DNA from 2 places in the Pantoea sp. S-LA4 genome. Region 1 is predicted to be linked to the other one. Evidence: predicted binding sites of a transcription regulator. Region 1 holds the regulator's gene; the other holds the start of a gene.
The links. The regulator LexA, encoded in region 1, represses DNA repair genes until DNA is damaged. The targets are predictions, from matches to a motif close to TNCTGTATGTACATACAGNA.
Positions count from the first base shown of each region.

Region 2: a site for LexA is predicted at 7,839-7,858, ahead of ACX3P5_RS10660 (DinI-like family protein). Genes of this name have one in related genera too.

Region 1 is NZ_JBTLRC010000002.1:38,524-49,037, forward strand. Features, by position in the region: gene plsB (glycerol-3-phosphate 1-O-acyltransferase PlsB) at 1-333, opposite strand, end outside; gene ACX3P5_RS01075 (diacylglycerol kinase) at 462-830, shown strand; gene lexA (transcriptional repressor LexA) at 937-1,551, shown strand; gene dinF (MATE family efflux transporter DinF) at 1,653-2,975, shown strand; gene ACX3P5_RS01090 (CsbD family protein) at 3,147-3,359, shown strand; gene zur (zinc uptake transcriptional repressor Zur) at 3,433-3,954, opposite strand; gene ACX3P5_RS01100 (conjugal transfer protein TraF) at 4,406-5,656, shown strand; gene dusA (tRNA dihydrouridine(20/20a) synthase DusA) at 5,763-6,755, shown strand; gene pspG (envelope stress response protein PspG) at 6,932-7,198, shown strand; gene ACX3P5_RS01115 (NADPH:quinone reductase) at 7,404-8,387, opposite strand; gene dnaB (replicative DNA helicase) at 8,484-9,890, shown strand; gene ACX3P5_RS01125 (Lrp/AsnC family transcriptional regulator) at 10,020-10,499, shown strand.
Region 2 is NZ_JBTLRC010000002.1:2,085,594-2,096,107, forward strand. Features, by position in the region: gene fliB (flagellin lysine-N-methylase) at 1-640, opposite strand, end outside; gene ACX3P5_RS10620 (FliC/FljB family flagellin) at 804-2,027, opposite strand; gene fliD (flagellar filament capping protein FliD) at 2,364-3,791, shown strand; gene fliS (flagellar export chaperone FliS) at 3,801-4,208, shown strand; gene fliT (flagella biosynthesis regulatory protein FliT) at 4,208-4,573, shown strand; gene amyA (alpha-amylase) at 4,674-6,155, shown strand; gene yedD (lipoprotein YedD) at 6,194-6,676, opposite strand; gene ACX3P5_RS10650 (DUF6388 family protein) at 6,901-7,224, shown strand; gene iraP (anti-adapter protein IraP) at 7,424-7,720, opposite strand; gene ACX3P5_RS10660 (DinI-like family protein) at 7,897-8,136, shown strand; gene ACX3P5_RS10665 (hypothetical protein) at 8,175-8,441, opposite strand; gene ACX3P5_RS10670 (hypothetical protein) at 8,605-8,946, opposite strand; gene ACX3P5_RS10675 (hypothetical protein) at 8,930-9,316, opposite strand; gene ACX3P5_RS10680 (helix-turn-helix domain-containing protein) at 9,455-10,081, shown strand; gene ACX3P5_RS10685 (hypothetical protein) at 10,159-10,407, opposite strand.

The DNA of each region.
Region 1 (10,514 bases):
CAGGTCGAGATAATCGTGAAAAATCTTCACCGATTCGACGCTGGGCACAAAATAGGGGAAGACGCGCGGGCCATCGTGGATAAAAACGTGGCGCGGCAGCAGTGAACCATCAATCTCCAGCGGAGAGAGCGGGTCGGGCAGATGATGCCGCAGGCACTGCGCACGTAAAGTCAGTAAGTCGGCCTTCGAATCGTAAGGCAGAACGTACATAATGGGCCGGGTCGGGTCCAGACCATGTTCAGAAACGGGATCGGCCGGAATGGCCTTACTCTTTACCAAAAACGACAGTGGTAAATTCAGTAATTTGTAATAAAGTTTACGCCAACCTGACATAGACAACATGAAGCCTCTTGTTAGCAAAGCGCCGCAAGCATACCAGAAAGCGCAGCGAAGATCTGTGGTGGTGCCAATTGCACGCAGCCCAGACATTGACGTCAATCCGATGAAAGGGTTCCACCAATATGGCAAATAATGCCACCGGTCTTGTAAGAATTGTGAAAGCCGCAGGTTACTCATGGCAGGGCCTGCGTGCCGCCTGGCAGCATGAAGCGGCTTTTCGGCAGGAAGCGCTGGCCGCGCTGGTCGCCATTATTGTGGCCTGCTGGCTGGATGTCGATATCGTCTCGCGCATCCTGATGATCGGCGCTGTGGTGCTGGTAGTCATCGTTGAAATCCTCAATAGCGCCATCGAGGCGGTTGTGGATCGTATCGGTCAGGAGCGCCATCCGTTAGCCGGTCGGGCAAAAGATATGGGCTCGGCAGCGGTGCTGATCAGTATCTTACTGGCACTGTTTGTCTGGATCGCGCTGCTCTGGACACATTTGCGATAACCCTTCCACAACGCGCCATCTGGCGCGTTTTTGCCTGAGAATCGGTTTCCATTTCGCCAATACCTGTATATACTCACAGCGACTGTATAAACAACCAGGGGGCGGGATGAAAGCATTAACCAGCAGGCAGCAGCAGGTCTATGACCTGATTCGCGACCATATTACTCAAACGGGCATGCCGCCTACGCGTGCAGAAATTGCCGCGCAGCTGGGTTTCCGCTCGCCGAATGCGGCAGAAGAGCATCTTAAAGCGCTGGCACGTAAAGGGGTGATTGAGATTGTCTCTGGCGCCTCGCGCGGTATCCGTCTGTTAATGGAAGAAGAGGCCTCTGAAGGTCTGCCGTTAATTGGCCGGGTCGCTGCCGGTGAGCCGATCATGGCGCAGGAACATATCGAAACTCATTACAAAGTCGATCCGGGCCTGTTCAAACCCTCTGCCGACTTCCTGCTGCGCGTCAGCGGAATGTCGATGAAAGATATCGGGATTATGGATGGCGACCTGCTCGCGGTGCATAAAACCCAGGATGTCCGTAACGGCCAGGTTGTCGTGGCCCGCATTGATGATGAAGTGACGGTGAAACGCTGGAAAAAGCAGGGCGCTATCGTGCATCTCCTGCCGGAAAACAGCGACTTTGATCCGATCGTCGTCGATACGCGCGCGCAGTCACTGACCGTTGAAGGTCTGGCGGTGGGTGTGGTTCGCAACGGCGAGTGGCTCTGAGCCTGATATAACCGCGCATTCGTAGCGTCTGATGCTATTCTGTCGGCCCTAATTTTGTCGCTGCAGCTCCCCTCTCTGCAGCGCTGAGCACGGAACTGCGAATGCGTTTTTTAACGGCTACCGACAAAAAACTCTGGCGGCTCGCGCTGCCGATGATCCTTTCTAACATCACCGTACCCTTACTGGGTGTGGTCGATACCGCTGTCATTGGTCATCTCGACAGCCCGGTCTATCTTGGCGGGGTGGCGGTCGGGACGACAGTCACCAGTTTCCTCTTCATGCTGTTGCTGTTCCTGCGAATGAGTACCACTGGCCTGACGGCGCAGGCATTCGGCGCGGGCGATAAAACGGCACTGGCACGCGCGCTGACCCAGCCTTTAATCATTGCGCTGCTGGCTGGCGTGCTGTTCATCTGTCTGCGTACCCCCATCACCCGCCTGGCGACCTCTCTGATTGGCGGCGATCCCAAGGTTCTGCAACAGGCGACGCTGTTTATTCAGATCCGCTGGCTGAGTGCGCCTGCCACGCTGGCAAACCTGGTGATCCTTGGCTGGCTGCTCGGTGTGCAGTATGCGCGGGCACCGGTCATCCTGCTGGTGGTCGGTAATCTGGTCAATATTGTGCTCGATCTGTGGCTGGTGATGGGGCTGCACTGGGGCGTGGCGGGAGCGGCAACCGCGACCGCACTGGCAGAGTACATCACGCTGGCCGTCGGTGCGGTAATGGTCTGGCGGGTGTTGAAACTGCGCGGCATCACTACGGCAATACTGAAGCAGAGCTGGCGCGGTGATATTCAGCGCCTGCTGCGGCTTAATCGCGACATCATGCTGCGTTCGTTACTGCTGCAGCTCTGTTTTGCCTCACTGACCGTACTGGGCGCGCGCATCGGTCCGCAGGTGGTGGCAGTCAACGCGGTGCTGTTGATGTTTATCACCTTTACCGCCTACGCGCTTGACGGTTTCGCCTATGCGGTGGAAGCCTTTGCCGGCGAAGCACACGGCGCAAAAGATGGCAGCAAATTGCTGCGCGTCTGGCATGCCGCCTGCCGCCAGGCGGTGGTAGTGGCAATCGGTTTTTCGCTGCTCTATGCACTCTGCGGCCCGCACATCGTTGCGCTGCTGACCTCCCTTGAACCGCTGCAACAGGCCGCCGATCGCTATCTGATATGGCAGGTTATTCTGCCGCTGATTGGCGTCTGGTGTTATCTGCTGGATGGCATGTTTATTGGCGCGACCCGTGGCCGGGAGATGCGTAACAGCATGATGATGGCGGCACTCGGCTACTTCCTGACGCTGCTCAGCGTCCCGATACTGGGCAACCACGGATTGTGGCTGGCGGTAACGGTTTTCCTGGCGCTGCGCGGCGTGTCGCTGTGGCTGATCTGGCGTAAACACTGGCAGCAGAACAGCTGGTTCGACGCCTGATAGCGGGCGGCTTTAGCCGGTTCGCTACAGATTATTCTGTATTATTCCGGCAACTCTAAAGTCTTCTACTACAATTAACCGTAAGCAGCGCAGTAAACCAGCGCTTTATATCGTCATTTTGTTTTCTTTCAAGATAAATGATGCAACCAAAGGATGACATAGAGGTCTGCCATGAATAAAGATCAAGCGAGCGGCAACTGGAAGCAGTTTAAAGGCAACGTGAAAGAGAAATGGGGCAAGCTGACCGACGATGACATGCAGGTTATTGAAGGCAAGCGCGATCAGCTGGTCGGAAAAATTCAGGAACGTTATGGCTATGCAAAAGAAGATGCAGAGCGCGAAGTAACGGACTGGGAAGGTCAGAACAAAGATTACCGTTGGTAATCACGCAGATTTACGGATAAAGCTCCTACCCGCCGGTACGGCTCATACCGGCAACCGCACAAGGATGTGCACATTACCCGCGTTTTCCCCGCTTTTTACCCTCACTCTGATGATCGTGCTCGCAACTTTCATGGTGCGTGCAGGCTTCCACTGCAACACAACTCTCACATAATCCATGTGCTTCAATCACGCTGTGACGCAGGGCAAATTGTGCCTCGCCAGCCAGTGTCGCGATGATCTTTTCGACGCCCTGTGCCTGTTTCTCAGTTACAGCGGCACAGCGGTCACATACCAGCATCACCGACGTGTGGGCCGGCGCATCGAAATGGTGACACATAACATAGCTATTATTGGACTCTACCCGGTGGATAAAGCCCTGTTCCAGCAGAAAATCGAGCGCCCGATAAACGGTGGGCGGCTTGGCCTGCGGTTCGCTGACCCGGAGTTGATCCAGCAGGTCATAGGCACTAATTGAACCTGGCTGCTCAGCCATTAATCGCAACACTTCCGCCCGTTGCGACGTCAGACGCACACCGCGCTGCAGGCACAGTTTTTCCGCCTGGGTCATTATTTGCTGTGACGTCATGTTTGACATGAAAGTTCTCCGCTGGATAAGTGATGTTATTTTATCACACAAAATTTAGCCGCGCAGAGGTTGGTTGCCGGGCGGATCAGCACGCCTTTTTGCGCGTAAAAACAGTAGCAAAGAGGAGTAGGGTATCGCGATGGCGCGTTATCGGGGATAAATCAGATCCACATGATGACGGCACGCAACGCGCCGTTTAGCGCTTTTGCTTTGCATCTCACGGAGTTAAGAAGTAATGTTCAGAAAGACTTAAGAAATGTCTGGTATTATTTTAATTTTTACCCTGTATTTTGAATAAAAATTATGACTTTCTGATTGGAAAACCTCCAATCCTTCGAATTAAGGCACTGTTTCCTTTGAATTCACAGCAATAACGCGTTAGCCAACGTTCACAATAGGGTTAACAAACTATTCAGTCGTTGAATGTTTCAACGGCAATTTCTCAGGTGATGGCAGGCAAATGGTGAAAAAATCCGCTCAACGCTCAGCGCTGGTGTACACCGCTGTATTGAATGCGCTTTTCCTTTCTTCTTCCGCCATGGCGGCGGGAACCTGGTATGATGCACGTAATGACGCCATGGGCGGTACCGGCGTCGCATCTTCTCTTTATGGCTCCGCGGTACTGGCCAACCCGGCTTTAATGACGCGAGCCAAACCCGATGATAGCGTCAGTATTATTTTCCCTTCAGCCGGTATTCAGGTTACCGATAAAGATCACCTGATCGACAAAGTGGATGACATCACCGATACCGTTGATCGTTACCGCGATGTGATCGGCAACCTGACCTTTGCCGATTATCTGCGTGGCTATCCTGAAGTGCGCGCCGCCTCAGGCGACGTCGCCAACAAGTTAAACGATCTGCGCGGCAACAAAGCAGACGGCAGTGCCGGGGTGGCGCTGGCGGTCACTGTTCCCAATGAGACGCTGCCTTTTGCCTTTATTACCAAAGCCTATGGCTCGGCACACGTGCGTGCCAACGTCGTCCAGAGCGATATCGATTATCTGCGCGGCGTGGCTAACGGCACGGTGCTCCCACGTCCGGGCGACCAGAACAACCTGCGTTCCAGCGCCAACGGTTTAGCGGCGCTGGTCACCGATTACGGTGTTGCGGTGGCGCATGAATTTACCATTGCCGGTCAGCCGGTGTCGGTGGGCGTCACGCCGAAGTTGCAGAAAACCTGGCTCTATAACTACACCGCCAGCATCTACAACTACGACAAAAGTGACATCAACAATAGCCAGTATCGCAGCTCGGACACCGGCTTTAACGTCGATGCCGGCCTGGCAACCACCTTTGCTGAAAACTGGACGCTGGGTATCACCGGACAAAACCTGGTTTCCCGCGATCTGCAGACCAAAGAGGTTAACGGCTTCCGCGATACTTACCAGATCCGTCCGCTGGTCACTACCGGTCTGGCCTGGGATAAAGGGCCGTTTACCGTTACCGGTGATGTTGACCTGACCGAAACCAAACGTTTTAAAACTCAGGATAACAGCCAGTATGCCGCGGTCGGTGCGGAATATCGGGTGCTCGACTGGTTACAGTTACGGGCCGGTTATCGCGCCGATATGCGTTCAAATGATGAGAACGTCGCGACCGCTGGTTTTGGCCTGTCACCGTTTAACAAGGCGGTCCATCTGGACCTGGCTGGCTCGGTGGGCGCTAACAATACCTGGGGCGCGATGATGCAGCTCGGCTTCAATTTCTGATCCTCTTTTAGCTGCGGTTCCGGGGCGGGCGATGCACTATCGCCCGCCCTTGTGTTATCCTTGCACAGAATTCCATCACTCTTAGATACCGGATTGCCTGCGCTTCATGGATACATTTTCTTCGCAACGTTTCTCGATTGCCCCGATGCTCGACTGGACCGATCGCCACTGCCGCTATTTTCATCGCCAGCTTACCGGCGATACGCTGCTCTATACCGAAATGGTCACCACCGGCGCGATCATTCATGGTAAAGGCGATTACCTGGCCTACAGCGAGGATGAACATCCGGTTGCTTTGCAGCTCGGTGGCAGCGATCCCGCCGCGCTGGCGCACTGCGCGAAGCTGGCTGAACAGCGCGGCTATGATGAAGTGAATCTCAACGTCGGCTGTCCCTCTGACCGGGTACAGAATGGCCGCTTCGGCGCCTGCCTGATGGCGGAAGCCGATCTGGTGGCTGACGCCATCAAGGCGATGCGCGATGTGGTATCGATTCCGGTGACGGTGAAAACGCGTATCGGGATTGATGAGCAGGATAGCTATGCGTTCCTGACCGATTTTGTCGGCACGGTAGCCGAACGCGGCGGATGCGAAACTTTTATCATCCATGCGCGTAAAGCCTGGCTGTCGGGCCTGAGCCCGAAAGAGAACCGCGAAATTCCGCCGCTGGATTATCCACGCGTCTATCAGCTGAAACGGGATTTTCCGCACCTGACGCTGGCAATTAACGGCGGCGTGAAAACGCTGGAAGAAGCGCAGACTCACCTGCAGCATCTGGATGGCGTAATGATGGGCCGCGAAGCCTATCAGAATCCCGGCATTCTGGCGCAGGTAGATCAGCAACTGTTTGGTCGCCAGCATCCGGCGGCCGATCCGGTGGCGGTGGTTCGCGCCATGTATCCTTACATTGAAGCTGAACTGGCGAAGGGCACTTACCTGGGCCATGTGACCCGTCATATGCTCGGTCTGTTCCAGGGGATTCCTGGCGCTCGCCAGTGGCGACGCTATCTCAGTGAAAATGCCCACAAACCGGGCGCGGATGTGCGCGTACTGGAAGCTGCGCTGGCGCTGGTCGCGGATAAAATCCCGCAGGAAGCCTGATCGATCTGCGTGAAAAGAGACCAGCCCGGTGGGCTGGTTTTTTTTTCGCCGAAATTTGGTTTTTTTGACGAATAATGGGTCTGTTGTTTGGGCTGTAGTCCGATAAAACAATCACTTACAGGTTGGCACGTTTCTTGTAATGATCGTTACAACGAGTCTCAATAAGGAGCGCTAACGTGGAAATTTTATTTGTATTGGGGTTTTTCCTGATGCTGTTGGTCACCGGTGTGTCACTGCTCGGCGTGCTGGCTGCGCTGGTTGTCGCTACCCTGGTAATGTTCGTCGGCGGACTGTTTGCACTTGTTATCAAAGTGTTGCCGTGGCTGGTGCTGGCGGTGGCCGCTGTCTGGCTGCATCGCGCTTTTTTCGGCGATCGCAATACGCGCGAATGGCGTAAACTCAAACGTAAGATCAACAGCTTAGACAGAACAGGCTGGCGATAAATGCGGAGATGATCACAGAGTGAGGCTTTGCTTAGACGTTATCTGCAATTAAACATATTTTTTACTTATGTTTTCTGGCAGGATAGTCGCCGTTGAGTCAAAACGTATTTATCGCCGCTGTCCCTACACCAGCGCGAACGAAAATAAAAAATAGAAAAGGGCTTCCTGCGGGAAGCCCTTTTTGTTTATTACGCTTTGCTGCCGATCAGGGGATCAACAGGCTCGACCCCTGGGTGGCGCGGCTTTCCAGCATCTGATGCGCTTTACCCGCCTCCTTCAGGGCAAACTTCTGCTGTTCCGGCACCTCTACCTTGATCGCGCCGCTGGCCAGCAGTGAAAAGAGCTCGGCACTGGCGGTTTCCAGCTCCTGACGATTCGTGATGTAGCCAAACAGCGAAGGGCGGGTAACAAACAGCGAGCCTTTCTTGTTCAGAATGCCCAGATCGACGCCGGTCACCGGGCCGGAAGCGTTGCCAAAACTGACCATCAGACCGTGGCGGCGTAGCGAATCCAGCGACGCTTCCCAGGTATCTTTCCCGACCGAGTCATAGACGACGCCGACTTTTTTCCCCTGAGTGAGTTCGTTGACGCGCTGGGCAATGTTCTCTTCGCGATAGTTAATGGTGGCCCAGGCGCCGGCGTTTTTTGCCAGCGCCGCCTTTTCTGCCGAGCCGACGGTACCAATCAGGTGCGCACCCAGCGCTTTGGCCCACTGACAGGCGATCAGGCCAACACCGCCTGCGGCAGCGTGAAACAGAAAGGTTTCGTCCGCTTTGACTTTATAGGTCTGGCGCAGCAGATACTGAGTCGTCAGCCCTTTAAGGAAACTGGCCGCACCCTGCTCAAAATCGATCGCGTCCGGCAGATGCATCAGGCGATCTTCTGCCACGTTATGCACTTCACTGTAGGCGCCAAGCGCGGCCTGGCAATAGACGACCCGATCGCCCGGTTTAAACAGGGTGACGTCACGGCCCACTCGCGTCACCACGCCAGCCGCTTCGGTGCCAAGACCGGACGGGAAATCGCTGACCGGATAGAGCCCGCTACGCAGATAGGTATCGATGTAGTTAATGCCGATGGCGCGATTTTCTACCTGAACTTCATTTCCGGCAGGGTCGGCAAGTTCAAAATCAGCCCACTGCAGAACTTCCGGACCGCCGTGCGCGTTGAACTGAATACGCTTTGCCATGCTTACTCCTGTGATTGTTTCATCATGAGGGTGAGGCGCGCACCCCAACTGAGGTATACTTGCGCGTCCCCACAGAAGATCGGTAATGCATTCACTATGGCAGGAAATAAACCCACCAACAAATCGAACGAAACGCAGGATCGCCAGCTGGAAGGCGTGAAAATGCCCCCACATTCGCTGGAAGCGGAGCAATCGGTGCTCGGTGGGTTAATGCTGGATAATGAGCGCTGGGATAACGTCTCCGAGCGCGTGGTCGCCAGTGATTTCTTCAACCGTTCGCACCGGCTGATTTTTTCCGAGATGCAGCGGCTGCTGGAAAACAGCAAGCCCATCGACCTGATCACGCTTTCTGAGTCGCTGGAAACGCGCGGCGAGCTGGAGATGGCTGGCGGCTTTGCCTACCTTGCTGAACTGGCGAAAAACACCCCCAGCGCAGCGAACATCGGCGCTTATGCCGATATCGTGCGTGAACGCGCTGTCGTCCGTGAGATGATTTCGGTTGCCAACCAGATCGCTGATGCGGGCTACGATCCGCAGGGCCGCAACAGCGAAGAGCTGCTGGACTTCGCCGAATCGAACGTCTTTAAAATTGCTGAAGCGCGCGCTAATAAGGATGTCGGCCCGAAAAACATCGAGCAGATCCTGGAGGCGACCGTTTCCCGAATCGAATCGCTTTATCAGACGCCGCACGATGGCGTCACCGGCGTCGATACCGGTTATCAGGATCTGAACAAGAAAACCGCCGGTCTGCAGCGCTCTGATCTGATTATCGTCGCGGCGCGTCCCTCAATGGGTAAAACCACCTTCGCGATGAACCTGTGCGAAAACGCCGCCATGCTGCAGGATAAACCGGTGCTGATATTCAGCCTCGAAATGCCCAGCGAACAGATCATGATGCGTATGCTGGCCTCATTGTCGCGGGTGGATCAGACCCGTATTCGTACCGGCCAGCTGGATGATGAGGACTGGGCGCGAATCTCCGGCACCATGGGCATCCTGCTGGAAAAGAAGAACATGTTCATTGATGACTCTTCTGGCCTGACGCCGACCGAAGTGCGCTCGCGTGCCCGCCGCATCTACCGTGAAAACGGGGGATTAAGCATGATCATGATCGACTACCTGCAGCTGATGCGCGTGCCTTCCCTGTCGGACAACCGTACGCTGGAGATCGCCGAGATTTCGCGCTCGCTGAAAGCGCTGGCCAAAGAGCTGAACGTGCCGGTCGTTGCGCTGTCGCAGCTGAACCGCTCACTGGAGCAGCGTGCCGATAAGCGGCCGGTTAACTCGGATCTGCGTGAATCCGGCTCGATCGAGCAGGATGCGGATCTGATCATGTTTATCTATCGCGATGAGGTCTACCACGAAAACAGCGATCTTAAAGGGATCGCCGAGATCATCCTCGGTAAACAGCGTAACGGTCCCATCGGCACGGTGCGTCTGACCTTTAACGGACAGTGGTCGCGTTTCGATAACTACGCTGGCCCGCAATACGACGACGAATAATCCCATCTTTGTGCTGTCATGCACGATCTGTGCATGACAGCCCCCATCATCAGAAAATAGTGTTGGACAACCCCGCCGATTATCGGGTTATCTGTAACAAAGCGATGCCTATAACGCTGTGGAAACGGAATGACTCACGTAGACGATTACGATCTTAAAATCCTGACTTTATTACAATCTAACGGCCGACTGACCAATCAGGAATTAAGCGATTTGGTCGGCCTGTCGGCGTCACAATGCTCACGCCGCCGGATCAATCTCGAACAGGCCAATCTGATTCTTGGCTATCATGCCCGGCTGTCGCCGGATGCGATTGGACTGGGAATGGTCGGGTTAATTGAGGTGCGCCTGATTAATCACACTGCCGAATATGTCGACAGTTTTCATCGGATGGTGGAGCAGGAAGAGGCGATTGTTGATGCCTACAAAACCACCGGCGATGCCGATTATCTGTTGAAAGTGGCCGTGGCCGATCTCAACTCACTCAGCGCATTAATCAGCCAGCTGGTGGCGGGACATCAAAGCGTTTCCCACGTTAAAACCTCGGTGGTGCTGGGACGGCTGAAAGAGAACGGGCTAATGATGACGCCTGAGCACAAGACGCGCTAAAAAGGTGCGTGTTGT
Region 2 (10,514 bases), 2.0 Mb from region 1:
GCGTTTGAGAAAAATAGTGCTCCATCTGCGCAACCCGATCCTCGCTTGCGTTCAGTTTCTCCACGCCCAGCAGGAAACTGGCCAGCGCGTACAGCGCCTCATCAAGCTGAACGCCGCTAAACTTAACAATGTAAAGGCACATCAAATTAAGCAGCTTTTTCTCCTGATCGAGATCCTTCGCCTTAAAGCCTTCTGGCAGACGTCTGAGCGTTTCCCCGAACAGCATCGCATCGGGCGAGGCGAAGAGCTGTCGCGTGGCTTCCGGGCAGGATAACGCGAGGGTTCGTTGCTGCTCAGATTTAAAGGTATTCGCCGCTCTTGGGTAGGTGGCGCAGGTAGGACTTAATGCTGATTCACCTAACGTTGCGTGGACTTTACACAACCGGTTTTCATCCATAAAGGCACAATTACCTGCAGCATTCAGCTTCATCACTCCCCAGCTGGCATGGCTTTTACGGGTCGTGATGATGTTTTCAGCCGCCAGCGTCTTAATTTCAATCCGGGAAGATTTCAGATAACGATTGACCGTCGACTTATCGAGAGTGATATCCCAGCCTTTACAACAGTGATCGCGGCACGCGCTGCCAATACATTTAAAGGCACTGACAAACAGCGGTTCAACGACAGTGATATTTTTCATTATTTACCTGCTCAACAGAGGCGCTTAACAGAATGCGGCACAGTGTCAGGATAATAAGTCAGCGGGCAGCGATTGATGGGTGGAGAAACCGCTAAAAAAGCGGCTAATCACAGGCATAAAAAAACCCCGCCGAAGCGGGGTTTGACGTTCAGAGTAGAGGCGATTAGCCCTGCAGCAGAGACAGAACCTGCTGTGGAACCTGGTTAGCTTTCGCCAACACTGAGTTACCCGCCTGCTGAATGATCTGCGCTTTAGACATGTTTGAAACTTCGGTCGCGTAGTCAGCATCCTGAATACGAGACTGTGCTTCAGACAGGTTAGTAGTGGTGTTGTTCAAGTTAGTTACCGCTGAATCCAGACGGTTCTGAATCGCACCCAGTGAAGAACGGAATTTATCAACGCTGGCAATCGCGTCATCCAGCTTGGCCAGTGGGTCAGTGGTAGAACCAGAAACCATATTATTCAGATTCAGCTTAGTGGTATCCAGACTAAACGCTGCTGTTGTACCTGCTGAAGTATCAGCATCTTTCGGATCTAAGGCGATATAGTATTCTTTAGCAACGCCAGTACTGGTACCTGCGTCATATTCACTTTCGAATCCATTTGCTTTGAGGCTATTCACTTCAGCAGCACTGCCAGGAGTGATAGTAACTTTAGCAAACAAGTTTCCATTATCATCGGCAACGGCAGCATTCGCAATGGCTACGCTACCGCTATCTACTCCAAGGCGAGTAGCCAGATCGTCACCAGAAGCAGCTTCAGCAACTGAAGTAGTTGTCATTTTGGTGGTTGCACCGTAGTAGCTCTGTAGGTTTGCAGTTGAAGGTCCAGACAAAGTTCCAGTCTTACTTACAGGACCAGTAACATTGAAAGTGCTCAAACCTAAAGTAGAAGAGTCAATTTTCTTCAGGTCGATAGTGATAGTTTCGCCATCGTTCGCGCCAACCTGGATTTTCATAGCGCCATCTTTCGCCAGCACGTTCACGCCGTTGAACTGGGTCTGGCCAGATACGCGGTCAATCTCGTCCAGACGTGATTTGATTTCGTCCTGGATTGAAGATTTGTCAGAATCAGAGTTGGTGCCGTTCTGAGCCTGAACAGTCAGCTCACGGATACGCTGTAAGTTGTTGTTGATTTCTGACAGCGCGCCTTCAGTGGTCTGCGCAGCAGAGATACCGTCGTTGGCGTTACGCGCAGCCTGAGTCAGGCCCTTGATGTTAGAGGTGAAACGGTTGGCAATTGCCTGACCAGCAGCGTCATCTTTTGCGCTGTTGATACGTAAACCAGAAGACAGACGCTCGATAGAAGTAGACAGAGCTGACTGGTTCTTGTTGATGTTGTTCTGAGTGATCAGCGAGAGGCTGTTGGTATTAATGACTTGGGCCATGATAAATTTTCCTGTTAATCAAGTCTTTCGGTTAAGGTGTGGGCTTCAACCCGCCGGCTTCAGCGCCGTCAAAGTTGTTATCGTCTGCCGTTAAACAACCTTTAGAATTTTTTTAGTACCAGGCGAATTTTTTTGCTTCAACCTGTCACGCTTTTGGTTATCGCCACCCTGCCGCACTTCTTTAGACTTAATTGATTAATTTTCTAGTCGTTGAAATACCCTTCTCTATATGCCCTATTTACCTCATTACCCTAAGGCAAATAACCTTAAACTTTCGTTAATCAAGGCCGATAACTCAGGTATTCAAACTCCGTGTCGACCATATAAGGAAGCAACATGGCTACTATCTCCACCCTGGGTATCGGTTCAGGACTCGATTTAAGTACGATTCTGGATAATTTGCAGGCATCTGAAAAAGCGTCGCTGACACCGATCTCAACCCAGCAGAGCGCCTATACCGCTAAGCTCAGCGCTTACGGTACGCTCTCCAGCGCGCTGACGACCTTTCAGACCGCGAATACCGCGCTGAACAGCGCCGATCTGTTTAGCTCCACCACCGCCACCAGCACCGGCAGCGCCTTTAGCGCCACCACCGCGAGCGGCGCCGTAGCCGGCAGCTATACCATTAGCGTGTCGAAGCTGGCGCAGGCGCAAACCCTGACTTCCGGCGTGCAGAGCAGCAACACCGCCGTACTGGGCGACAGCTCAGCGGCCAGCCGTACGCTCTCTATCAAGCTGGCTGACGGCACCAGTAAAGATATTACGCTCACCAGCGATCAGACCTCGCTGAGCGGTATGCGTGACGCGATCAATAAAGCGGGTGCCGGCGTGAGCGCCAGCATCATTAAATCGGGTGACGGTGAATATCGGCTCTCATTAACGGCGGCGAAAACCGGTGAGAAATATGCGGTCTCCTCCGTGACCGTGACCGGCGACGATACGCTGCAAAACGTTGTGGGTTTTGATGCCACTAAAACCGATGCAGATAATCCTATGGATCTGAGCGTGGCGGCACAGGATGCCCAACTGACGGTGAATAATGTTGCCATCACCAGCAGCAGCAACACCATCAGCGACGCCTTAGAGGGCATCACCCTTAATCTGAAAGACACCACCACCACCAGCCAGACCCTGAACGTCGCTAAAGACACCAGCAAGGTGACGACGGCGCTCTCTACCTTTGTTGATGCGTACAATACCCTGCTCGATCAGTTCAACAGCCTGACCAAATATACCGCTGTTGATGTGGGTGCAACGGCGCAGGATACCAGCAACGGCGCGCTGGTGGGCGACAGTACGCTGCGCACTATACAGACGCAGTTAAAAGGTCTGCTGACTAATGCCGCGAGCTCATCCAGCTATAAAACCCTATCGCAGATTGGTATCTCTTCAGACCCGACCACCGGTGCACTGAAGCTGGACTCGGCGGTACTGAAAACCGCCTTAGATAAAGATCCTGACGGCATTAAAGAGATGATGATCGGCGACGGCAAAACCACCGGCATCACCACCAAAATCGCCACTAACCTGACCGGCTGGCTCTCATCAACCGGCATCATTCAGGCGGCGAAGGATGGCGTGAGCAAGACGCTCAACAACCTGACCGATCAGTACAACAAAATGAGCACTCGCATCGACAACCTGATTGCCCGCTATAAGGCGCAATTTACCCAGCTCGATGTGACGATGAGTTCACTCAACAGCACCAGTAGCTACCTGACTCAGCAGTTTGACAACATGACGTCAAGCAGTTCCAAATCGTAAGGAGTGACCATGTACAGCGCTACAGGCACCAAAGCCTATGCAAAAATTGGCGTGGAAAGCGCCGTGATGAGCGCCAGCCAGCACCAGTTGGTGGTTATGCTGTTTGATGGCGCGCTCAGCGCGCTGATTCGCGCTCGCCTGTTTATGCAGGATGGCAATATTGAAGGCAAAGGTAATTCCCTTTCCAAAGCTATCAATATTATTGAAGGAGGCCTCAAACAGGGCCTCAGTGAAAACAGTGGTGATGAGCTGGCAGACAACCTGCTGGGTCTTTACAACTACATGACGCGTCGTCTGTTGCAGGCCAACCTGCACAATGATGCAGAAGCTATCGAAGAAGTCGAAGGCTTACTGCGCAACATCGCCGACGCGTGGAAAGAAGTGGTTCAACCTAACCTGATTCAGGACGCCGTTTAATGACTATTGCACCGCATCTGATTGCCGTTTACCAACAGTTACTCGATCTCAGCCAGGGAATGCTGCGTCACGCCGCACAGGGCGAATGGGATGAATTGATCAGCAGGGAGATGGACTATGTCAGCGCGGTGCAATCGTTAGCACAATCGACAGAAGCTGCCGCTCCTTCCGTTCAGGTTCAGGAGCAGCTGCGTCCGGTATTGCGTCATATTCTGGATAATGAGAGTGAAGTGAAACGCCTGCTGCAGGCGCGGATGGATGAGCTGGCCTCGCTGGTCGGCCAGAATGCGCGCCAGAAATCGGTGCTTTCTGCCTACGGTAAGCAAGGCGGTGTTGTGATGGTACCGCGCGAAACCCTCTCCTGATTGCTGCTCTCTCCCGCCGCCAGATTTATTTCTCTGCGCGGCGCCTCTTTTCTGCCGCTTACTCCATACTTGATTCTCATCATCCCCTGGAGTGCAGTAGATGCAAAACCCGACGTTATTACAGTTTTTCCATTGGTATTATCCGGATGGCGGCAAACTGTGGCCGGAAATCGCCGATCGCGCGGCCTGGCTCAGCGAAATCGGCATCACCATGGCCTGGCTGCCGCCGAGCTATAAAGGGGAATCGGGTGGCTATTCGGTCGGTTACGACAGCTATGACCTGTTTGACCTCGGTGAATTTGATCAGAAAGGCAGCGTTGCCACCAAATATGGCGATAAACAGCAGTTACTGGCGGCAGCAGATGCCTTGCGCAGCCACAACGTCGGCGTGCTGCTGGATGTGGTACTCAACCATAAAATGGGTGCCGATGAAAAAGAGCAGATCCGCATCAACCGCGTCAATCCGGACAACCGTGATGAAATTTACGACGAGGTGGTGGAGTGCGAAGCCTGGACGAAGTTCACCTACCCGGTGCGCGCCGGTGAATATTCTAAATTCGTCTGGGATCATAAATGCTTTAGCGGCGTCGACCATATCGAAAATCCGGATGAAAACGGCGTCTTTAAAATCATTAATGATTACACCGCCGAAGGCTGGAACGATCAGGTGGATAATGAGCTGGGTAACTTCGACTATCTGATGGGCGCGAACATCGATTTCCGCAATAAAGCGGTGAGCGAAGAGCTGAAATACTGGGCGCGCTGGGTGATGGAACAGGTGCCGTGTACCGGCTTTCGTCTGGATGCGGTGAAACATATCCCGGCCTGGTTCTATAAAGCCTGGATCGACCACATTCAGGAAGTGGCCGAAGAGCCGATGTTCATCGTCGCGGAATACTGGTCGTTTGAAACCGACAAGCTGCAGGAATATGTGCATCAGGTGGAAGGCAAAACCATGCTGTTTGATGCGCCACTGCACATGAACTTCCACCAGGCGTCAACCGCAGGCAGCGCTTACGATCTGAGTCAGATCTTTGCTAATTCGCTGGTGGTGGCCGATCCCTGGCATGCGGTGACGATCGTCGCCAACCACGATACCCAGCCGCTACAGTCGCTGGAAGCGCCGGTGGAAGCCTGGTTTAAACCGCTGGCTTACGCGCTGATCCTGCTGCGAGAACAAGGGGTACCGACCATTTTCTATCCCGATCTGTTCGGCGCCAGTTACGAAGATACCGGTGGCGACGGTGAGAAGCATAAGATTGAGATGCCGGTGATCCCGGAGCTGGAAGGGTTAATCCGGGCGCGCCAGCAGTATGGCTGGGGCGTACAGACCGACTATTTCGATCATCCTAACTGCGTTGCCTTTAGCCGCAGCGGAACCGAAACGCAGCCGGGCTGTGTGGTAATCATGTCGAATGGCGAGGCGGGCGAAAAAGCCGTGGCGATGGGTGAAGGCTATGCCGGCAAGGTATGGCGCGATCATCTGGCAAACCGTGAAGAAACGATTACCGCCGATGATCAGGGTAATGCAGTGTTTGTCTGTAACGGCGGCAGCGTCAGCGTCTGGGTCGTCGCAGAGTAGTGCCTCTTCTGGCAGGGCCGCGGCCCTGCCAGATCACATTATTGCGATAAGGCCGCCGCATTGTTATCGGTAATGTGGGTCCGCAGCAGCTGCGGTTCAATATTCTGAATGATGGCGGCTTTTGGCTGCTTCGCCACCTCCTCCAGCGCCTGCTGGCACTCAAGGGTCGGACGATCCACTTTGCGCAGCGTCAGCCCGTCATAACTCAGTTCACCGTTATCCACCACCAGCGGCATCACCCGAACCTGACGCGTTACGTTAACGTAATCACCGCTCAGCAACGTCAGTTTGCCGGGTTTGGCAATCACTCGCTGCCACTGACGGCAATCCAGCGTACTGCCATCCGCATTGACAATAAGCGAGCCCATTGCCTGATCGCTAATCAGCTTTCCCTGAGGCCCGACGGTTTGCCAGTTACCCTGAAGATTCGCCGGCGCCGGCGTTTGCACCGCACTGTCATAATCGTTGATTTGCGCACAACCGCCCAGTGCCAGCGTGGCAATCAGCATCCACTTTTTCATGTTTAATCCCTAAGATCGCGTCAATGGCGGCTACGTTATAATTTTTCCACGCCAGTGCGCAAGGTATCCGGCTGATCCAGCCGCGCCCGGCGCGTTTTTTTTCATTGTCTTGTATAAAGTCGGCGTCAGTACCGTTGTTCTGCCACGCCGTAGCATCGCTTCCTGACAAGGCTGGCGCAACCCGCTACACTGGCGGGCTGCAACAGATATTCAGGAACCCGGCTATGAAAACCCCAGAAGCGTATTACGCGCAGGCGCGCGACATGTTCTTTACCGCTCATCCCGATTTCCAGGCAGCGCTGGATGAGCTGACCGAAAGCGACGCCCGCGCGGCCAATCTTTCCCTGCGTCAGTTGCGTGAATGGCACGCTGAACGCATCTATGCGGCTTTTTTACGTCAGAAAAATCTGGATGGGATGATCTTTTCGATACAGCTGGCTGAGCCAGATAAAGCGGTGGCGGCTGAGGCGATTGAGACCTATCTCAAATCACATGCTGAATCGCTGGGCATGAGCTGGGAAGAGTTTTGCATCAAAAACGAGCTCTGATCGGCCAGTCTTGTAAGGTGTATTTTTTATACACCTCCAACCAGTGAGATAACCGCCGATAAAGTTGTACAAGGACGAGGAAAGTGTATAACTTCATCCTACGACTTCGGTCGTGATTGTCCTTGAACGAATAGTGCTTTTGCACTGCCTCTGGAGGTGTTGCTGGATTTCACCTCCAGAGGCGAATTTTTTTCTCCGGCTACTCCTCTTCTGCCATCTTTCCTTTTACTTCCACATATTGTGCCACTGCCAGCAGACGATTAATGTGCGTCAGCAGCAGGTCTACGTCAGACTGCAAAAAGTCGGTCGACGAACGTGACGCCGTGACAATAGCATCCTGAACCGTCTCGCTAATCGTCAGCGTGTTGTCCTGTTTGGCCTGCACCAGTAACGCAGCAACGAGCAGCGATTGCGCTTCAAGCTGGGCGGTCAGCTCTTTCGCGTCGACGTCCATCTTTGCCAGTTTAAGCAGAATATCAATGACCAGTTGTCGCATCGCACTTCTCCAGATGTTTGAGCTGCCATTATGTCGTGATGATGCAGTAATAAGCCAGATCAAGATGCAGTCCGGCATGACATAAAAATATTTCCCGTAATCGGGCGCGCCGCCTTGCCACTGTTTTTATTTACAGTATTATATCCCAGCGATTTTGCCCTGAATGGATTGCCATCATGTTTGTTGAGTTGATTTATGACAAGCGTAACGTAGCCGGTTTACCGGGTGCGCGCGAGATGATTCTCGAAGAGCTGGAAAAGCGGGTGCATCGGGTGTTTCCTGACATTGAAGTTAAGGTCAAACCGATGGAACGTAACGCTATTGATACGGATTTGAGTAAGAACGACAAAGCGACGATTGCGCGGATAGTTGAAGAGATGTTCGACGAAGCGGAAATGTGGCTGGTGGCCGATTAATCCCTTAATGGCCACCGCATCAGTTAGCGGGAGATCACTTAACTCTCCTGCTCGCTGTGATTAATTTCGATCTCAATGTCCTGGATGGCCGCATCCAGATCTTCCAGCATCTTACCCTGCTTGTTGAGTAGCGCATCGATGCGATCGGCGTTAACTTTGTCTTTGTATTCGCCCGCGTCGAAGGCTAACCAATGTGCTGACAGCGTCTCGGTGTTGGTTTGCGCATAGTGGCGCATCTCTTTCAGCTGAGAGGTGACATCACGCAGGTAATCATTTTTGCTCTTGGTTTCTGTTGAATCGCTCATGCTAAATGTCCTTCTGGTTAGTTATCCAAAGTGATTTGGCGTAGCGGTTCATCAACCGGCCAATCTGCGGGCCTTTTCTTCGCACAATACAGCGAAAGAAAATGTCGCCCGGAGATTTAAAACTAGTCGATAATAGCGAAGCCGCACTAAGAATAATCGGAAGTTATGGCCTGGGTTGCGAATGCATCGGTGACACTTCTTTTTCAATCACTACCTCTTTGACTTTATCCACCGTTTTGATCGCCGTGCGGTCCGGTAACGCATCAAGTTTGTGTTGTAACGTCGTCACCTGATTAGTCAGCAAATCGACCCGGGCATCACGTTTTGCCGCTATATTGCGATACTCCTGCCGAATCTCTGCCACTCGCCGGTTGGCCGTATTGCTGACATAAAGAAACAGAATCGTCATCAGCACGCAGATCATCGAGCAGCCCAGCATCACGCCGCCGAGGATAATTTTTCGCTTGTTTAACAGGGTTGTAGCAGGACTATTTATCGTCACCATCGCTGCGATCCTCCAGAGTTGAGATAAGGCGATCGACCTCGTTGCGAAACTTATCGCTGTGATCGGCCTCTGTCATTGCCAGCAGTATCCCTAACGCATTCTTGATAAGCCGAAGATCGGTTTCGAGCATGGAGATACGCCGCAAATTTTTATCGTGCCGTTCTCGTAGCTCGTCGTTCTCTTCTCGTATCAGCAGATTGCTCTCCTTCAGCAACACCACCTGTTCTTTATAACTGGTTATAATTTCGCCGCCGGCCCGATTACTGGTCACGATTGACGCGATACCCGCCAATAATGGTTTCCAGAACAGTGCCGCCGCGCCCCCACCCAAAACCAACGCACCCATACTGGTAATTAAACTACTTTCCATGCCGCACCCCTCTACCCGGTAAGGTCACTGGAACACCACGGCGTGCAACAACAGGCACGTCCCCTGCCTGAAATTTAAGATTGCTTAAATGCCAGGGTTAAGTATACTTAAGTCATTCTTAACCTGAATGTCAAGCAGATGAAAAACGAAACGCTGGGCGACCGTATTCGCCACCGACGAAAAAACCTGGGATTAACGCAGAAGCAATTGGCGGAACAGGTAAAAGTGTCCCATGTGGCGATCTCACAATGGGAAAAAGAGGAGACGTTACCGCGTGGTGAAAATCTGCTGCGGCTGTCGGAATCGCTGGGATGCGCGCCTGCCTATCTGATAGATGGCGATGGTCCTGTTTTTAGCGAAAGCAGATTTGCCGGCCTGCATCAGATTCCGTTGCTCAATCAGCGCGACGTCGCCCGGTGGCTGAATGACGCCACTTCGGTGAAGTATGATTTGCTGATGCATAACGACATGGCGCTCTCTCAGCAGAGCTTTGCCCTGCGGGTTGAGGAACAGGCCATGACGCCTGCTATCAGGCACAATGATGTGGTGATCATCGATCCGGCCGTCTCACCGCTGCCCGGCGACAGCGTGCTGGCGCTGCAGCAGAACAGCGCACTGCTGCGTACATACCGGCAACGCAGCAGTGAGAGCGGTGTTGTGCAGTTTGAGCTGGCACCGGAGAACATCGACTTTCCACTGCTGCATTCCCGTCGCGATGGCATAAAGCTGGCCGGCACGCTGGTAGAACTGCGCCGCTATCGTTAGCGGACATAAAAAAACCCGCTACGCTGCGGGTTAATTCCAACAAAGTTCACATTTTACTACGGCAAAAGTCGGACAACTTATAACGCGTCAGTCAGCTTATCCACCACCACATTGCCATGCAGATCGGTTTGCGTGATGCGATAGCCGACACACCATGAACGGCGGGTGCTCAGTTTATCGAACAGGGTCACGCCGCCTTTTTTGACGCCGTGCGGGCTGACGATGGTCCACTCAGTGACCTCTTCCTGACCGCGATTGTTCAGGCTCAGGGTACGGTTTTTAATCAGCTGATCGTCAGCTTCAATCTTTAAATAGTCTCGTAACATAATTTCTATCTCCTGGTAACGCAGGTCACTATATGCCTTTTATTAATCTGTTCAATCGAATTTATTAATCGATTAATTTGTGACCTGCCGCACGCCAGATAACAGAT